2 regions of the Candidatus Methylospira mobilis genome follow, and region 1 is predicted to be linked to the other one. Evidence: predicted binding sites of a transcription regulator. Region 1 holds the regulator's gene; the other holds the start of a gene.
What was found. The regulator HrcA, encoded in region 1, represses chaperone genes, less so after heat shock. The targets are predictions, from matches to a motif close to TNTTAGCACTCNNNNNNNNNGAGTGCTAANA.

Region 1 (9,292 bases):
GGTCATGACGCCCCCCAGGGTTTCTATCCCTAAAGACAGCGGGGTTACGTCGAGCAGCAACACATCCTTGACCTGACCGCCGAGCACGCCTGCCTGTATGGCCGCGCCCAGCGCAACCGCTTCGTCAGGGTTTACGTCCTTGCGCGCTTCCTTGCCGAAAATGTTCTTTACGAAGTCCTGTACTTTCGGCATACGGGTCTGACCGCCGACCAGGATGACTTCCTGAATTTCGGACGGTTTCAATCCTGCGTCCTTGAGCGCGGTCAGGCAAGGGCCCTTGGTGCGTTCGATCAGATCGTCGACCAGAGATTCCAGCTTGGAACGCGTCAGCTTGATATTCAAATGCTTGGGACCGGTCGCGTCGGCGGTAATGTAGGGCAGATTGATATCGGTCTGCTGACTGGAAGACAGCTCGATTTTCGCCTTTTCCGCCGATTCCTTCAGACGCTGCAGCGCCAGGGAATCATTGTGCAGGTCGATGCCCTGTTCTTTCTTGAATTCGTCTGCCAGAAAATCGATGATGCGCAGGTCGAAGTCTTCACCGCCGAGGAAGGTATCGCCGTTGGTGGAAAGCACTTCGAACTGGTGTTCGCCGTCGACTTCGGCGATTTCGATAATGGAAACGTCGAAGGTGCCGCCGCCCAGGTCGTATACGGCGATTTTCTGATCGCCGCGTTTTTTGTCCATGCCGTAAGCCAGCGCGGCAGCGGTTGGTTCGTTGATGATGCGCTTGACATCCAGACCTGCAATGCGGCCGGCATCCTTGGTAGCTTGACGCTGCGAGTCATTGAAATAGGCCGGCACGGTGATGACGGCTTCGGTGACTTCTTCGCCCAGGAATGCCTCGGCGTCTTTTTTCAATTTCATCAGCACGCGTGCGGATACTTCCGGCGGCGCCATTTTTTTTCCGCTTACATCGATCCATGCGTCGCCGTTATCGGCTTCGGCAATCTTGTAAGGCACCATTTTGATGTCTTTTTGGACCACGTCGTCCTTGAAACGGCGTCCGATCAGACGTTTAACCGCGAACAAGGTGTTTTTCGGGTTGGTTACCGCCTGCCGTTTGGCCGACTGTCCGACCAATACTTCGTTGTCGCTGGTGAAGGCGATAGTGGACGGCGTTGTGCGTGCCCCTTCGCTGTTTTCGATGACGCGCGACTTGCCGCCTTCCAGGATGGCAACACACGAGTTGGTGGTTCCCAGGTCAATACCGATAATTCTAGCCATTACGATCTCCGGCGTTTGTAAGTTCTTTTTGGTTTGATTTGGCTTTTTAAGCCGTTGTTTGCCTAAATGCGGGCGGTGCTTGCAGTTTTCAAGTGGCGGTTTATGCCTGTTGCGCAATCACCACCATGGCGGGACGCAACAAGCGGTCGTTAAGCTGATAGCCCTTCTGAAATACCTTGACGACGGTATTGGGTTCGGCTTCGGCGCTGGGTTCCACAGCCATGGCTTGATGCAGCTCGGGGTTGAATTTCTGACCATGCGGATCAATTTGCGCCACGCCGAATTTTTCCAGCGCGCCCAGCAGCTGTTTCAGGGTCAGGTCGCTGCCCTCGCGCAGTTTGGCTACTTCCGGCGAGTCGCCCGTTGCGGCCTGTATGCCGAGTTCCAGGCTGTCGACGACGGCGAGCAATTCGCGCGCAAATTTTTCCAGTGCGTATTTATGCGCGTTTTGCAGATCTTTTTCGGTGCGTCTGCGCAAATTGTCCATTTCCGCCTGGACGCGCAACAGCTTGTCCCAGTTTTCAGCCGCCGCGTGTTGAGCGGCCGCCAGTTTTTCAGCCAGTGCTTCCGGCGACTCGTCGGCGTTGCCGCTGTTCCCGCCTGCATCGTCGTTTTGCAGCGCGTCACTTGCCGGATCGACGCTGTTCACAACATCCAGCGCCTGAGTTGTCTGCTCTTCACTCATGGTTTTATTGCTCCCAATTAAATTAAATGTATGCGCCCGCAAACACTCAATCCTATCCTTAACCCGCCGCAAAGCGTCACTGTTGCGGGGAAAAGACCGGATATGCTTCAGGCATGCGATATTTATCAGATTTTAAATGGGGGCCATATTTCGCCGATTCAAGGCGTTTCCCAATAATTTTGACGTCAGGTCCACCAGCGGTATCACGCGTTCGTAGTCCATGCGCGTCGGACCGATGACGCCGAGCAGCCCTACGGTATGTTCGTCGACTATATAAGGGGCTGTAACCAGGCTGCACTGTTGCAGTGGACGATAACCCGATTCTTCGCCGATAAAAATTTTTACGCCATGCGTTTCGAGGCAGCGGTCGAGCAGATGCACCATGTCTTCCTTCTGCTGAAACGCCGACAGCAGCGCGCGCATATGGTCCATGGACGCCAGTTCGTCGAAATCCATCAGGTTGGTTTCGCCGCTCATCACGAACGGATGGCGTTTTTTTCTCTTTTGTCCCTTGAAGGCGAGATCTGCGATTTCCGCTCCCTGCGCCAGCTCCTGCGTCATGCGCTCGCGCGCTTCCTGCGCTTCTCCCATGACCTGCTGGCGCACGTCGGCCAGCGCCTGACCCGAGTAATTCTGGTTCAGATAGTTCTGTACCGTAGTCAGCTCCGATGCGCTGAAACGGCGCGAAGGGTAGATCACCTTGTTTTGCACTTCCTGGTCATTGGTGACCAGGATGACCAGCAGCCGGTTTTCCGATAACGGGATGAATTCGATCATGCGGAATATGGTCTTATCGCGCCGCGGTATGGAGACCAGCCCCGCCATGCGCGTGATATCGGCCAGCATGCGCGAGGTCGATTCCAGCATTTCTTCCGGGTCTCCGCTATGCTCGAACAAACCACGTTCGCATTGTGTGATGATTTCGTCCTGCAACGGGCGTACCGTCAACAGCGAGTCGATAAAAAAGCGATAGCCGCTCACCGTGGGCATGCGTCCCGCCGATGTATGAGGCGAAGCGATTAACCCCAACTCCTCCAGATCGGCCATCACGTTGCGTATGGTGGCCGGACTCAGGTTCAGGCCTGCGTCGCGCGACAGCGCGCGCGAGCCGACCGGTTGTCCATCATCTATATAGCGCTCGACAAGAATTTTCAACAGATGCTGCGCACGATCAGACATCTCGGGGTATTTGGACACAGGCATCCTCGAATTGCACTGGCGCTCCATAATGGTGAGTGCCAAAACTACCAATGGCTGGATAATGTGTCAAGAAGCTCATAAGATAAGCCTCCTGAACCGGGTGCGCATGGAAAGTTTTCCGCGCCTCTCTTTTTTGTTTTATTTGTTTTAACAATCATCGTGTGCTGCCATGTCTGCTGTCTATAAACGGATCGCGTTGATCGGAAAGCCGGATGCGGACCGTATTGCCGAAATACTGCCGCCGCTTTATCACCGCCTGTGTGAACGTGGGTGCGAGGTTGTCGTCGAGCGCGGTTGCGTGCATATCATAGCGGATGCCGCCGGTATTGATATGGAGCAAATAGGGTTGCGTTGCGATTTGGCCATTGTGGTCGGCGGCGACGGCTCGCTGTTGACCGTCGCGCGCACCCTGGCCGAATACCGGATTCCGCTGATAGGCGTTAATCTCGGGCGTCTGGGGTTTCTGGTGGATATTACGCCGGAACATGCCCTAGCCAAGATCGACGAAATGCTGAATGGGCATTACTTTTCAGAGCAGCGCTACTTGTTGCGCGCACGCGTCATACGTGACGGCGAAACCGTATACCAGCAAACCGCGGTCAACGACGTCATCGTGCACAGCTGGAGCGCTACCAGCATGATAGAGCTCGAAACCACCATTAACGGCGCTTTTCTGAATTCGCAGCGCTCCGATGGCCTGATCGTTTCCACGCCGACCGGTTCGACGGCCTATGCGCTGTCGGGAGGCGGCCCGATTCTTCATCCCACGCTCAAAGCCATCGTTCTGGTGCCGATTAACCCGCATACCCTGACCAATCGTCCGATCGTGGTTTCGGATGACAGCGTCATTGATATTGCATTTCGTCCAAGTAAACAATTTCGCGCTCAGATTGCCTGCGATAATATTTCAATACCGGACATAGAGTTGCAGGATAAAATCCGCATTACACGCGATTTGTCTTTCAGTATCCTGCACCCCAACGACTACGATTTTTATGAAATTTTGCGCGCCAAGCTCAATTGGAGCGGCGGCAACAGGAATTAGGCATGTTGAGTAATCTGCGTATCAACGATCTGGCGGTCGTGGAAAAGCTGGATCTGGATTTCGAACAGGGCTTGACCGTTCTGACCGGCGAGACCGGCGCGGGCAAGTCCATACTGCTGACCGCACTGGCGCTGGCGTCAGGTGAGCGCGCCGACGCCGGATTCATCCGTACCGGCGCGGCGCGCTCCGAGATCGAACTCGAATGCCTGTTGCTGGATGCTCTGCCCGCCCGTATGTGGCTGGATGAAAACGATTTGCTGGATCCGGATAACCCTGAAATCTGTCTGATACGCCGTAGTGTAAGCCAGGACGGGCGCTCGAGGGCGTTTGTCAACGGCCGTTCGGTGACTCTGCAGTCCCTGCAGGCGCTTTCGACGCATTTGATAGAAATCCACGGACAGCATGCGCATCTGCGTCTGTTGCAGGCTCAGGAACAGCAGAGGCTGCTGGATGAATATTGCGGGAATCAATCTCTGCTGAAACAGCTTGCCTCGCTGCATCAGCGCTGGCAGGCGGCGCAGCGCGAGCTGGAGCGGCTGCTGCGCGCGCTGCAGGAAAGCGGCGCGCGCGTATCCCTGCTGCGCCATCAGATAGAAGAACTGGAGCAGCATGAGATAGAAAGCCTGGATTACGATCTACTTTCGGCGGAACATGCGTTGCAGGCCAACGTTGAAAAAATTCTGATGGTGGGTCAGGAACAGCTCGACGCGCTGTATGACGACGACACGCACTCGGCCAGCGCTTTGCTGGTCAGGGGAGGGCAGGCCTTGCGCGAACTGGCGCAGCTGGCCGCCGGTTTTGAAGAAACGGTCGGCCTGATCGACGAGGCGCAGATTGCGGTCAAGGAAGTCGGCCATACGCTGGCGCGGCTGCTGGAAAAACTGGACGCCGATCCCGCGCGTTTGAGCTGGCTCGACGAAAAACTGGGCGTGCTGCACCGGCTGGCGCGCAAATATCAAACCCAGCCGCAGGCCTTGCGCGAACAGCTGGCCGAGTTCCGCCAGGAATTGCAGGCGCTGGCGCCGGGCGATGAAAAACAGGCGGAACTGGAAGCCTTGACCGTACGGCTGTTAAGCGAGTACCAGGCTACGGCGGCAAAATTAACCGCGCGCAGAACCGACGGCGCCAGGCGATTGTCCAAAACCATCAGCGGTTTCATCCGCGAGCTGGGCATGCCCCAGGGACAGTTTGTGATCCAGGTGCAGGCGGAAGCGGACGCGGCACCTAAAGCGTCGGGCTGCGACACGATCGAGTTTCTGGTCAGCGCCAATCCGGGCTTGCCGCCGCGCCCGCTGGCCAAGGTGGCTTCCGGCGGCGAGCTGTCGCGCATCAGTCTGGCGATACAGGTCGCCGCCATCGACGTAAAAACCACGCCGACGCTGATTTTCGATGAAGTGGACAGCGGCATCGGCGGCGGCGTCGCCGAAATCGTCGGCCAAAAACTGCGCGCGCTGGCGGCGGGACGGCAGATATTCTGCGTGACCCATCTGCATCAGGTCGCGGTGCAGGGGCATCATCACCTGCGCGTCGAGAAAAAGACCCGTTCCGGACAAACGCAGACGCAGGTGAAAAAGCTTACCGAAAAAGAGCGTGTCGACGAAATCGCGCGCATGCTGGGCGGGGTCAAGATCACCGCGCAGACTCTGGCGCATGCAGAGGAAATGTTGACGGTGGCGGCGGAAGGGAATGGTTGATTTATCCGGCTGAAAGGTGCTTATTCGGCTACCTGCTCCGAGCCTGTGAGGGGCGCGGTATATATCTACACATAATCTTTTCTTGTGGGGGCGCAAGCGGGGATTCGCGAAGCATGCTTCGCGAATCCCCGTAGCCGGGTTATAGTGCAAGGCAAGGGGAGGATGGGGCGTTTCTTGTCGAGACACGCGATTGCGTCGGTCTATTTTCGGCTTCGAGGGCGCAATAGGCTGCTATATGCCGCAGCATTCATAGCTTTATCTGTAAGTAATCGTGCTCGGGAGATCATTCGTCATGGATGCAGGTTTCTGGCGAAAAAGGTGGGGAAACAATGAAATTGCTTTCCACGAAAGTGAAGCCAACCCACTACTGGTCAAATACTTCAAAGCGCTTTCTTTAGCGGAAGGCGGTCGTGTATTTGTACCCTTGTGCGGTAAGACTCTTGATATTGCCTGGCTCCTTTCCAATGGCTTTCGCGTTGCTGGAGCTGAATTGGTCGAGACGGCTATTAAGCAACTATTTATGGAGCTCAGGGTGGAGCCAAAAATATCGGCAGATGGTAAACTGAAACAGTACAGCGCAAAAAATATCGACATATTGGTTGGTGATATCTTTGCAATATCCAGCACGATGCTTGGCCCGGTCGACGCAATTTACGACAGGGCGGCTTTGGTTGCCCTTTTCGAAGAAATGCGCCATCGATACGCAGCGCACTTAATGGATATTACGGATAAAGCGCCGCAGTTGCTGCTTACCTACGAGTATGATCAAAACTTGATGGAAGGCCCCCCTTTTTCAATCAGTAACGAGGAAGTAAATCAACACTACCGAGACAGTTATGATTTAACTCTCATAACAAGCAAAAATATCTCCGGTGGATTGAAGGGTAAATGTCCTGCAACAGAAAATGTTTGGCTGCTAAAAAGAGGTTAATACAGGTATCATTCAAGCGCTCCAGGCACGGGCCGCTTAATTTATCAATAAATTCCATGCTTAACCGTTCGACAGCATCGCAAAGGCCGGAGCGCCAGCCTTTATGATCCTGATTTATTATGTTTAATCAATCAATTAGACATATCCCGGCAGCTTATTACTCTTAGACTCAAAACTGGTTGCTGCAGAGTCATGCGGAATGGCGTGCTCTCAGCTGCTCGCGCGCAAGCGATGCGGCAACATACCCGTCTCTGCCTCCGTCGCGTAACCCAATCCTTATCGGGCGCGGCAGGATCAGCGCACCGGCGTCGCCAATCGCCACCGCGGGCAGCGTCAGAACGAAAGCGGAGCCGTAACTGCCGACATAGATCATCTCTCTGCCCAGATAATACGCATCGCGCTGCACCGAATGACGGTGTGCTTCCGCCGCGGGCGGTATCCGTTTTACTTTACCCTGGGCGCGCAAGCGGCGCTCCTGGAATACGCGCCGCGCGGCGATATCCAGGCGGTGCGATTCCATAGAGTTGATTGCGAAAGAAGCGAAGTCTCCGAAAATCGGTATCGCTTCCCAGATCACGTCTTCGACCAGATTCTCCATCAGATCCTCGGCCATCGCGTCGAATCCGGCGTCCGGCCTGTCTTGCCGCAGACGTTTCGACCTGGTCTCCACCAGTTCATAGAGACGCTGTCTCAGCGCCTGACGGCGTTCGGGGTCGTCGATGGTGGAAAGCTCCATGATGCCCAGAATATAGAGCATATCTTCCGGCGATTTCAGGCTGAAACCGTAGCAGTGTCCGATACGCACCACGGAATGCAGCGATGCCTGCAGGGTCAGCGGCAGCGCGGCGAGTTCGGTGGGAAGGCCGCCCAGACCGGATGCCGTGCCGCGTATCATGGCCTCGCGTTCCGCTTTGACGCTGACTCTGTCGGCCAGACGATCGCAGACTTCGAGCGGTTTGTGATAGAGGTCTTTAATTCCGGCAACGCCTGCTCTTCTGGCAATCTCGCGAGCATCGTGTTCGGTGTTCAGATGTTTGGCCAGCCGGGTCAGTAATGAGGGTAGCTTCGTTTCGTGCACCATCGTGCCAGCTACTTTTCGTAGCGGAACGCGTAGCCTATTGAATACCTGGCCGGCATGGCTCGGCAGCTCCGCCTTCCAGGCTGCTATCTGTTCGATCTGGGTTTTTTCGTAGAATGTAAGCTTGCTCATTTAGCTTCCAGGTTTTATTGCGGATTGGCGTAGACTGAGTCAAGACTGATGATAACAGTTTTCTACATACCTGCATTACCCGGAAGGCGGGAGTTGTCCGTTTTTTCTGGAAGCTGTTTATTCTTTTCTCAAAAATCGTGGACAGCTTCCTAAGGCTCTGTTGACATAGCGTAATTTTTGAATCAAAGAGTTAGCGTCATGCCGTCAGAGCCTGCCCCGGACTCGATCCGGAGGAATGACGGTTTTTCTTTTTCTATCAATCATAACTAATTGATATATTTATTTTAATTTTCACGGAAACGTCAACAGAACCTAGCTTATCCGTGTTATCTTCAAAGTGACAGCGCCGCTGTTGTTGCGATAGAATCCGAAGGTATCGTTTGCGAAACAAAGAAGCTCTCCCTCACGTTGAGGCGTAAACGGCGCCTCGGCATACTTTCCTGCGCCAAGCACATGCATTTTGCCGTTCGAGCAGGTTTTCCCCACCGCGCCTATCAATACAAACCAGTTTGCCGTGCGGCAGCGGCGGCTCCATTTGAACCAGGACATCCAATGTTTTCCCGGGTAATTTTCGTACCCATCGGGGGGTGATTGGTAATCGCTGTCGCACCATGTTCCGCTGGCTTCGAAATGAAACGATTGTCCGGGCTTGACGAGAACGCCGCTATGATTCCAATACTGCGCCGCACAAATCGATACTTGAACGGTTTCGTTTATATCCAATTCACGCGCCGGATTATTGCGCGGACAATAACAAGGCTGATTTATCGCCAGTTTTTTCTTCGCGCACTCCGATAAATCCTCAGGGTCGTCTATAGGGCGCACATAGTCTCCGTTAAAGCGGAGATGGTCGAGCAGCGGCCTGTCGCTTGCCGGAAACACGGAGCGGATTACCATGCCGGGCAATTTTACAAATAAAACCGTCGCAATCCGATAGAAAATTGTCTGGGAATCGTCGATATCTTTAGACAAATCCGGCGCAAACGGCGGATCGACAAGCATGCCGAGATCGATATTCAAACCGCGTGCGGCCGCCTTGTCCGCCATCCAGGCAAGGGAGCAATCCGAAAGACCCTGATCGGCATATCCGCCTCCCACATTCGAGTGAACTCCGGGAAACCATTTCTGCTCGTATAGAAAAACGCCTGTGCTGTCCTTGTTGAGCTGATTTCTTTCTCGATGCGTTTGATTAAGCGTCCATAACGTCGGGCGGAACGGCCAACGTCTTTCATCAATGGCCAGGGCATGATAAGCGCTTTCAATGCTGGAGCTAAGCAGGACGTCATGGAAGTTGCATTTG
Region 2 (9,292 bases), 1.0 Mb from region 1:
GCTATCCCTATTATCCCGAGTATCAGCAGCATCCAGCCGATATCCTTGGGGATAGTATCCAGCATATCCATGTCGAAATATTCGGTTGGCACCTGCTCGGCAGCGCCTATATGTATCAATTCTTTTCCGGTAGGTTCTCTGGTCTTGTCGTTCATGATCGTAATAGGTACCCTGGATGCTGTTTTATGGGGTTCGGGCCACGATATGCGTGGCGCAAGCCTGATCATTGGCCTTTCACAATATCAAGCGGATATTACAATTGAATGTTTTGATCAATGAGTTGGTACATGGTGACAATTTGTCACACTGGCAGTTGCCGCGCGTCTGGTAAGATTATGCCATGACAGACGACTCGGTAATCAGTTTCCCGCTACTTGATGCTTCGGATATTTCCGCGCGAAAAAATCTGAAGTGGTTGTTCGTGTTGCGCAACCTGATGATTTGCGTGGAGGCGCTGGCGGTCATCATCAGCGTTTACGGTCTGGAGTTGCCTTTGTACCAGGCTGCGCTGACCGCCGTAATTACTGCGCAATTGGGGTTTAACTGGTACACTTGGGTGCGGCTGGAGGAAGAACGCATTGTAGTCGATGGCGAGCTGTTTTTTCAGTTGTGCTGCGATGTGCTGACTATTACCGCCGTGCTGTATTTCACCGGAGGCGCAAGTAACCCCTTGGCGTGGTTCTTTCTGCTGCCGCTGATTCTCACCTCAACCATACTTCCCAGAATTTATACCTGGTATATGGTGCTGTTTACATCGGCGTGCTACACCCTGCTGATGACCTTTTATAAACCGCTACCCGCGATTCTGCCTATAACCCTGGGGCCTAATACGCCGCCGGAACTGCATCAGCTCATGGATCACCACGATCTGCAGCTTCATGTTTTCGGCATGTGGTTCGGTTTCGTGTTCAGTGCGGTGCTGGTGGCATATTTTGTAGTTGGTATTGCCGACACGTTACGCCAGCGCGAACGGAAACTGGCGGAAATACGCGAGCACACGTTGCGCAACGAGCGTGTAGTCGCGCTGGGGACTCTTGCGGCAGGCGCCGCCCATGAAATGGGGACACCGCTGGGAACCATGGCGATCATCGTTCATGAGTTGATCAAGGAGTACGGAGAAACCGATGCCGACTTGTGCAAAAAAATGAAAATACTGCGCGAACAGGTGAGCAGATGCAAGCAAGCGCTGTCGGTACTGTCGGCTTCCGCCGGAGAAATCAGGGCCGAGTCCGGGCATCCGATGCCGGTTTCCGCTTATCTGGATGAGGTGATTTCCAATTGGCGGCAGCAGCGGCCGGAAGGGGTTTTGGCTGTCAACAAACAGGGGTTCGAGCCATCGCCTTCGATTCTGGCCGAACTGACGCTTACCCATGCTTTGGTCAATATCCTCAATAATTCCGCAGATGTGTCTCCGCACTTTATCGAACTGCGTGCGCGGTGGACCAAGGATCGCCTTGTTCTTGAGATCGTCGACGACGGTCCCGGTATTGCCCCAAGCGTATCCGAACAACTGGGCAAGGAACCTGTTTCAAGCAAGGAAAATGGTTTGGGGGTAGGGCTTTTTCTGGCTTTTACCACGATTGAACGCATGGGCGGGACGATTTCCATGGCGCTACGTAGCGAATGCCAGGGTACGCTGACGCGCATCAGCCTGCCTGTAACCTTAAGGGAGGCGGGACTATGAGTACGATTGCCTATATTACTGAAAATCCGCGCTTATTGCTGGTCGACGATGACGAAACTTTTTGTATGGTTCTGGAAGAGGCGCTGCAAAAGCGCAACTTCGATGTCTATGTCGCCCACAATTTGCAGCAGGCGATGGAGATTGCGCGCCAGGTGGAACCCGAATATGCGGTAATCGATTTGCGTATCGGTCAGGATTCAGGTCTGGCCATGGCAAAGTATCTGGTCGATTTGGACGACAATACCCGCGTGGTGATCCTGACCGGTTACGCCAGCGTGGCGACGGCAGTCGAGGCCATCAAACTGGGCGCTATTCATTATTTGACCAAACCGGCCGATGCCGATGAAATATTGGCCGCACTGCATAAGGATGGCGGCGATCCCACGGTGGAGATCAAGGACAGGCCTTTATCGGTCAAACGTCTGGAGTGGGAGCATCTGCAGAAAATTCTTGCCGAGCACGACGGCAATATTTCTGCAGCGGCGCGCGCGCTCAACATGCACCGCCGCACGCTGCAACGCAAGCTGGAGAAGCGCCCGGTCAAGGATTAATCGTGCAGCCCCGGCGTTTGAAGCACGTTTTCCGGCGGTCGCCCCAGGGTTGCGCCCGTTTCTGTGAATACTATCGGCCTTTCTATCAGCACCGGGTTTTTTATCATGGCTGCAATCAGTTGTTCACGGCTCAGGCTTTGATCAGCCAGATTTTCAGTCTTGTAGGGGGCTTCGTTTTTGCGCATCAACGCGCGGGGTTCCATGCCGAGTAATCGGATAATGGCGTCCAGTCTTTCGGCTGACGGCGGCGATTTCAGGTATTCGACCACTTCGCATTCTATGCCGTTTTCCTTGAGAAGCTGCAGCGCGGCGCGGGATTTGCTGCAGCGCGGGTTGTGGTAGATGGTAACGCTCATCTGTAGAGTTCCTCTGTCTGATTTGTAGTGTGCAGGCGCCATTCTACCGTTCTTCTCCCGCTATGCTGAAGAAGGAAAGCCACAGAATATGTAACTATTCTGTAACGGCTGGAAATAATTCATGACCGGGGCAGCCTCGGAGCAGGGTAAACCTGCCGGGACACGCTGGAGTGTGCCTATCTAGCAACTACACCCTGCGTCGTCTGTCCCTTCGGCTACGCCAGATCAGGCCGCTGACGGACTCCCCTCCGGCTCACACCGTTTTTTCTACTTCATGAGGGCGCTGGGTAGCAACAGTTACCAGAATATAAAGTTTTACATCCTTGCCGCTTGAATTGTTGGTTGGGAGCCTCCATAAAAGGGCGGTGTGATGCCTTGCAGGCGCGAAGGGTGGCATGGATTTAACTTGTTTGCTCGCAAAACAGGAGTACGACGCCTTGATCCTATTGGATGGTGTTGTGTGAATATAGTAAATCAATGTGAACCAAGCCTTGACAAGGCGCGCGGGATGGCTATTATTAGCACTCGCCTTGATTGAGTGCTAACGGCGCTGCCGGCAGCATAGTGTTTTAATCAACATTTATGAGGAAAAAAATGAAAATTCGTCCATTACATGATCGCATCATTGTTAAACGCCTTGAAGAAGAGCGTACCACAGCAGGAGGTATCGTAATTCCTGATTCAGCTGCCGAAAAACCCATGCGCGGAGAAGTGTTGGCTGTTGGTCAGGGAAAAACGTCGGATAATGGCGAAGTTCGCCCGTTGCAGGTTAAGGTCGGAGACAAGATTCTGTTCGGCAAATATGCCGGTACCGAAGTCAAGATCGACGGCGATGAAATTGTGGTCATGCGTGAAGAAGATGTCATGGGCATTATCGAAGCCTGATTGGCATAACCGCAAGTTATTTAAACTTATAGTTATTTGAAGGTATAAACATGGCAGCTAAAGAAGTTAAATTTGGTGATGACGCGCGTTCGCGCATGGTGCGTGGCGTAAATATTCTGGCTCACGCGGTAAAAGTGACGCTGGGTCCTAAAGGGCGCAATGTCGTCCTGGAAAAAAGCTTCGGCGCACCGACCGTTACCAAGGACGGCGTTTCAGTCGCGAAGGAAGTCGAACTGAAAGACAAGTTCGAAAATATGGGCGCGCAGATGGTTAAGGAAGTCGCTTCCCAGACCTCCGACGTAGCCGGCGACGGCACCACCACCGCTACGGTTCTGGCTCAGGCTATTTTGAACGAAGGGTTGAAGGCGGTTGCTGCGGGCATGAATCCGATGGATCTGAAGCGCGGTATCGACAAGGCTGTTCATGCAGCGGTTGAAGCGATACACCAGATGTCCGTTCCCTGCGCCGACAACAATGCCATCGCCCAGGTAGGTTCGATTTCAGCCAATTCCGATGAGAGCATCGGCGGCATCATTGCCGAGGCGATGGACAAGGTAGGCAAGGAAGGCGTCATTACGGTGGAAGACGGTTCGGGTCTGGAAAACCAGCTGGATATCGTTGAAGGCATGCAGTTCGACCGCGGCTACCTGTCGCCTTACTTCATCAACAACCAGCAGAGCATGAGCGCAGAGCTGGACAGCCCCTTCATCCTGCTGTACGAGAAGAAGATTTCCAATATCCGTGAAATGCTGCCGATACTGGAAGGCGTGGCCAAAGCCGGCCGTTCGCTGCTGATTATTGCTGAAGATGTCGAGGGCGAAGCCCTGGCTACCCTGGTAGTAAACACCATGCGCGGTATTGTCAAAGTTGCTGCCGTCAAGGCTCCAGGCTTTGGCGACCGCCGCAAGGCAATGCTGGAAGATATCGCCATCCTGACCGGCGGCACCGTGATTTCCGAAGACATCGGTCTGAGTCTGGAAAAGGCGACGCTGACCGATCTCGGCACCGCGAAGAAAGTACAGGTGAGCAAGGAAAATACCACTATCATTGACGGCGCCGGCAGCAGCGACAAGATTCAGGGTCGCGTTGCTCAGATCCGCAAGCAGATGGAAGACACTACTTCCGATTACGACAAGGAGAAGTTGCAGGAACGTCTGGCCAAACTGGCTGGCGGCGTTGCCGTCATCAAAGTCGGTGCTGCAACCGAAGTCGAAATGAAGGAAAAGAAGGCACGCGTCGAAGACGCGCTGCATGCGACACGCGCCGCGGTAGAGGAAGGCATCGTACCGGGCGGCGGCGTTGCGCTGATCCGTGCGCTGCAGAAGATCAAGGATCTGAAAGGCATCAACCACGATCAGGATGCGGGCATCGGCATTGCGCGTCGCGCGATGGAAGAACCGTTGCGCCAGATCGTATCCAACGCAGGCGATGAGGCTTCCGTGGTGCTGAACAAGGTAGCGGAAGGCACCGGTAACTTCGGTTACAATGCCGCTACCGGCGAATACGGCGACATGGTCGCCATGGGTATTCTTGATCCCGCCAAGGTTACGCGTACCGCATTGCAGAATGCGGCTTCCGTTTCCGGATTGATGATCACCACCGAGGCGATGATCGCTGAAGAGCCCAAGGAAGAAGCGCCAATGCCGGGTGGCGGCATGGGCGGAATGGGCGGAATGGACGGCATGATGTAATCGCAGAGTTTCTTTGCGTCTGAGGCCCCGACCGGGAAACCGGTCGGGGCTTTTTGTTGTGCTCTACTTGCCGTATGGCAGGTAGAGGTGGAAATACGTTTTAAAGCGGGTACCCGGATGGATGAAAAACGATTAAACTGGATGCAACTTTTTCGTCTCGCACCGAAAGGCCAGGTTATAAATCAGCAATAACTGCATAAAAACATGTTGCGTATTATTTCAATCAATCTCAATGGTATCCGTTCCGCCGTCAATAAAGGCTTTCTCGACTGGCTTGCCGAACAGGATGCCGACTTTATCTGCATGCAGGAACTCAAGGCGCAGGCCGGCGATATGAGCGCAGAAATGCTGAATCCCGCCGGCTACTACGGCTATTTTCACTATGCCGAAAAAAAAGGCTACAGCGGCGTCGGCGTCTATGCGCGCCGTCAGCCCGACCAGATTATCGAAGGTCTGGGCATTGCCGATATCGACGCGGAAGGGCGTTATATCGAATTGCGCTACGATGGTTTTTCCGTGGTTTCGGTCTATTTGCCGTCCGGTTCCAGCGGTGAACATCGGCAAGCCACAAAATACAGTTTCATGGAGCGTTTTTTTCCTCATCTCAACGCATTGCATCAAGGCGGTCGCGAGGTGGTGTTGTGCGGCGACTGGAATATCGCGCATAAGGAAGTCGACCTTAAAAACTGGAAGTCCAATCAGAAAAACTCCGGCTTTCTGCCGGAGGAACGTGCGTGGTTAAGCCGCGTCTTCGATGAACAGGGCTGGGTGGATGTTTTTCGCAGGCTGTACCCGGAAGCCGGCGGCGAAGGCTATACCTGGTGGAGCAACCGCGGGCAGGCCTGGGCAAAAAATGTCGGATGGCGCATCGACTACCAGATTGCAACCGATAAACTGGCCGCAGCCGCACGTACTGCGGTTGTCTACAAGGAACAGCGTTTTAGCGACCATGCGCCGTTGACGGTAGATTATGACGTCAGCCTCTGAACCGGCGGCGGTCTGGTACCGGATTTACTTCACGCGCCGCATATTGGGGGCTTTTTTTACCGGCTTTTATGGCGGATTGCCGCTGTTGCTGACCGGTTCGGTGCTGCAGGCCTGGCTTAAGCAGGAAGGCGTCGATTTGGCGACAATAGGGCTCTATGCCCTGGTCGGTCTGCCGTATACGTTGAAATTCCTATGGGCTCCGGTATTTGACCGCTATCGCATCAGGCATTACGGCAGACGCAGGGGGTGGCTGATCCTGACTCAGGCGGCGCTGGCGCTGGCGCTGGCGCTGCTGGCGTTCAGCCAGCCGGCCCTGCACCCCATTCTGCTGGCGGGACTGGCGTTGCTGGTGACTTTTTTTTCCGCTTCCCAGGATACATTGATCGATGCCTGGCGGCGTGAAAGCCTGAGCGATTACGAACAAGGTTTGGGCGCTTCCTTTTACGTCAACGGTTATCGTTTAGGTATGCTGCTGGCTTCAGGCGGCGGGTTGATTCTGGCCGATTTGTGGGGGTTTACTTTTGTTTATCTACTGATGGCGGCGGTGATGCTAAGCGGAGCCATGGTCAGCCTGATCCTACCCGAACCGGAAGAGGCGGGGCATCGCCCGAAGCGCTTTGCCGCGGCGGTGATCCAGCCGTTCATCCAGTTTTTTGAACGGCAGGACGCCTGGTGGATTCTACTGTTTATCCTGTTGTACAAAATGGGAGACACCATAGCCGGACAGATGTCGACGCCGTTTTATCTGGATATGGGCTATAGTAAAACCGAAATCGGCGCGATAGTGAAACTGTTCGGGTTCTGGGCGACGCTGATCGGCGGCTTTGTCGGCGGTACGCTGATACTGCGCGTGGGCATCTACCGCGCATTATGGCAGTTCGGCATATTGCAGGCGTTTTCCACCGCGGCATTCGCCGCGCTGACGCAAATACCGCCGCAACTTCCGGCCCTGGGCGCGGTGATCTGCTTTGAAAATCTTTCAGCCGGGATGGGAACCGCAGCTTTTGTCGGCTTTATGGCGAGCCAGACCGACCGGCGTTTCACCGCCACGCAATATGCGTTGCTGTCGAGCCTGATGGGGGTGCCGCGGGTGCTGATTGCCGCGCCCAGCGGTTGGATGGCTTCGAGCCTCGGCTGGTGGTGGTTTTTTTTAGGATGCTCGCTGTTGGCGATACCGGGTTTATTGTTGTTGATCCGCTTTCGTAACTGGTTGCGTTGAGGCGTGCGCCATGAGTCGAAGCTACTGGATAACGCCGATTATATTGCTGTGGATAGGCTCCGCCTGCGCCGAGCCTGCCGGTATCCGTTTTGTCGAGAACACGCCAGCGGATAATGCCGAGTATCGGACCGGAGATTTGATACGCAGGGAAATCCGGGTAGGCGTGGAGCCGGATTATGAGCTGGAAACCGGACTATTACCGAGTATAGGCGTGTCTGTTGCCGACGGTCTGGAAGTACGGCAAGTGAGCTGGACGCGCGAAGATGAAGGCGATGGGGTGATTTACCGGGTGCAGCTGGCCTACCAGCTTTTCAAAACCGTGGTAGATACCGAGCAAACTACCGCGCCGGCTCTCGGTCTGGGATTTGTTGCCGGAGGCAAACGCGCATGGATGGAAGTTCCCGCCTGGTCTTTTACGCAAACACCCCTGCATGATTCGACTGACGGTCATGCGTCAATCAAACCGGCGCTGCCGCCGCTCGAATATGACCTGGAGCCCGCTGGCCGGGTCGTGCTGGGCCTTATCGCGGCGCTGTTGCTTGTTGCAGGATATGGCTGGCTGCGGCTTCGTTTTTTCAAGCGGCTTCCTCCGTTCGCCGCGGCAGCAAAAAACTGCCGTCGATTGCTGAAGCACCCTGACAGCGCCGCCGAACAAGCGGTTTTTCTGGCGCTGCATCGGGCCGTGGATCGAACAGCCGGATATGTGCTGTTCAGCAGCGGTTTGGCGCGGTTTTTAATTGAACATCCCGAGTTTGCCGGCATGGAAGCCGAATTCCAGCAATTTTTTTATATTTCGGATCGGTACTTCTACGCGAAAAACGAACAGGTTTCTGATGCGGGATCGTTGCGTGACCGCCTCGATTTTGTGGCGCAGTTTTGCGACGCTTGTGCGTTGAGGGAGACATAGTGCCCGTTTATCTGCATCACCCCTGGTTTCTGCTGTTGCTGCCGTTGGCCGCGCTGCCTTATCTGCGCAAGAGACAGGGTGCGCTCAGGTTTCCAGGAATGGATTTTTTTCCGGCAGACCCGTTTTCGGAGCAACTGGCGCGTTTACGGCGCGCTTCCGCAGCATTGGGCATCGGCTTGCTAGGCATTGCGCTGACAGCTCCCGAATCAGTCAGTCAGCAATGGATAGCGCGCGTGGGGCAGGGCGCGCATGTGGTGTTGCTGGTGGATCGCAGCAGCAGCATGAACGAGAATTTTTCCGGGAGCTATCTGGGCGGCGCGGCCAAGGAAAGCAAGAGCGCATTAACCGCGCAATTGCTGTCCGACTTTGTCGCGCAACGTCCCGATGATGCGTTTGCACTGGTGATATTCAGCGCCGCGCCGGTTTTTGTGCTGCCGTTGACCCAGGATCAGGTTGCGCTGCAGGCTGCGCTGAAAAGCCTGGCTTCCCGAGGTCATGGCATTACCAACATCGCGACCGGTCTGGAAATGGCGCTGGATCATTTCAGGCATAATACGGGTGATGAGTCGCGCATGATAGTCCTGGTTTCGGATGGCGCCGCGCGTATGGATGCCGAGGCGCGCGACTTGATACGGCAGCGCTTTCAGGACACGCAAGTAGCGCTTTACTGGATTTACATGCGCAGCCCGAGAAGCGGATCGCTTGCAAAGGCCCCGGCGAATGCCAATGAAACCAGTAGCCCGGAGTATTTTTTACACCAGTTTTTTCAATCCATGGGTACGCCTTACCAGGCGTTCGAGGCGGAGAATCTGGAAGCGGTGCAACAGGCAATAGCCACGGTTGGGCAGCGTAACCATCGACCGGTGCACTATAAGATCCGTGCTCCGGGGCACGATTTGACGCGCTGGTTTCTGGCGCCGGCCTGGTGTTTTTTATTTGTATACACCGCTTTCGCCGCGCTGGAGTTCAGGCGGTGATAAAGCTGATGCGTTTCTGCAAATTTGCCGGTTGG

Region 2: a site for HrcA is predicted at 3,108-3,138, ahead of groES (co-chaperone GroES). Genes of this name have one in related genera too.

The regions. Positions count from the first base shown of each region.
Region 1 is NZ_CP044205.1:1,873,177-1,882,468, forward strand. Features, by position in the region: gene dnaK (molecular chaperone DnaK) at 1-1,227, opposite strand, end outside; gene grpE (nucleotide exchange factor GrpE) at 1,328-1,912, opposite strand; gene hrcA (heat-inducible transcriptional repressor HrcA) at 2,045-3,109, opposite strand; gene F6R98_RS08275 (NAD(+) kinase) at 3,282-4,157, shown strand; gene recN (DNA repair protein RecN) at 4,160-5,851, shown strand; gene tmpT (thiopurine S-methyltransferase) at 6,144-6,782, shown strand; gene F6R98_RS08290 (EcsC family protein) at 6,973-7,992, opposite strand; gene F6R98_RS08295 (DUF2235 domain-containing protein) at 8,305-9,292, opposite strand, start outside.
Region 2 is NZ_CP044205.1:2,897,605-2,906,896, reverse strand. Features, by position in the region: gene F6R98_RS13210 (hypothetical protein) at 1-155, opposite strand, end outside; gene F6R98_RS13205 (ATP-binding protein) at 341-1,684, shown strand; gene F6R98_RS13200 (response regulator transcription factor) at 1,681-2,235, shown strand; gene arsC (arsenate reductase (glutaredoxin)) at 2,232-2,591, opposite strand; gene groES (co-chaperone GroES) at 3,186-3,476, shown strand; gene groL (chaperonin GroEL) at 3,527-5,167, shown strand; gene F6R98_RS13180 (exodeoxyribonuclease III) at 5,372-6,154, shown strand; gene F6R98_RS13175 (AmpG family muropeptide MFS transporter) at 6,138-7,373, shown strand; gene F6R98_RS13170 (hypothetical protein) at 7,384-8,280, shown strand; gene F6R98_RS13165 (vWA domain-containing protein) at 8,280-9,257, shown strand; gene F6R98_RS13160 (MxaK protein) at 9,266-9,292, shown strand, end outside.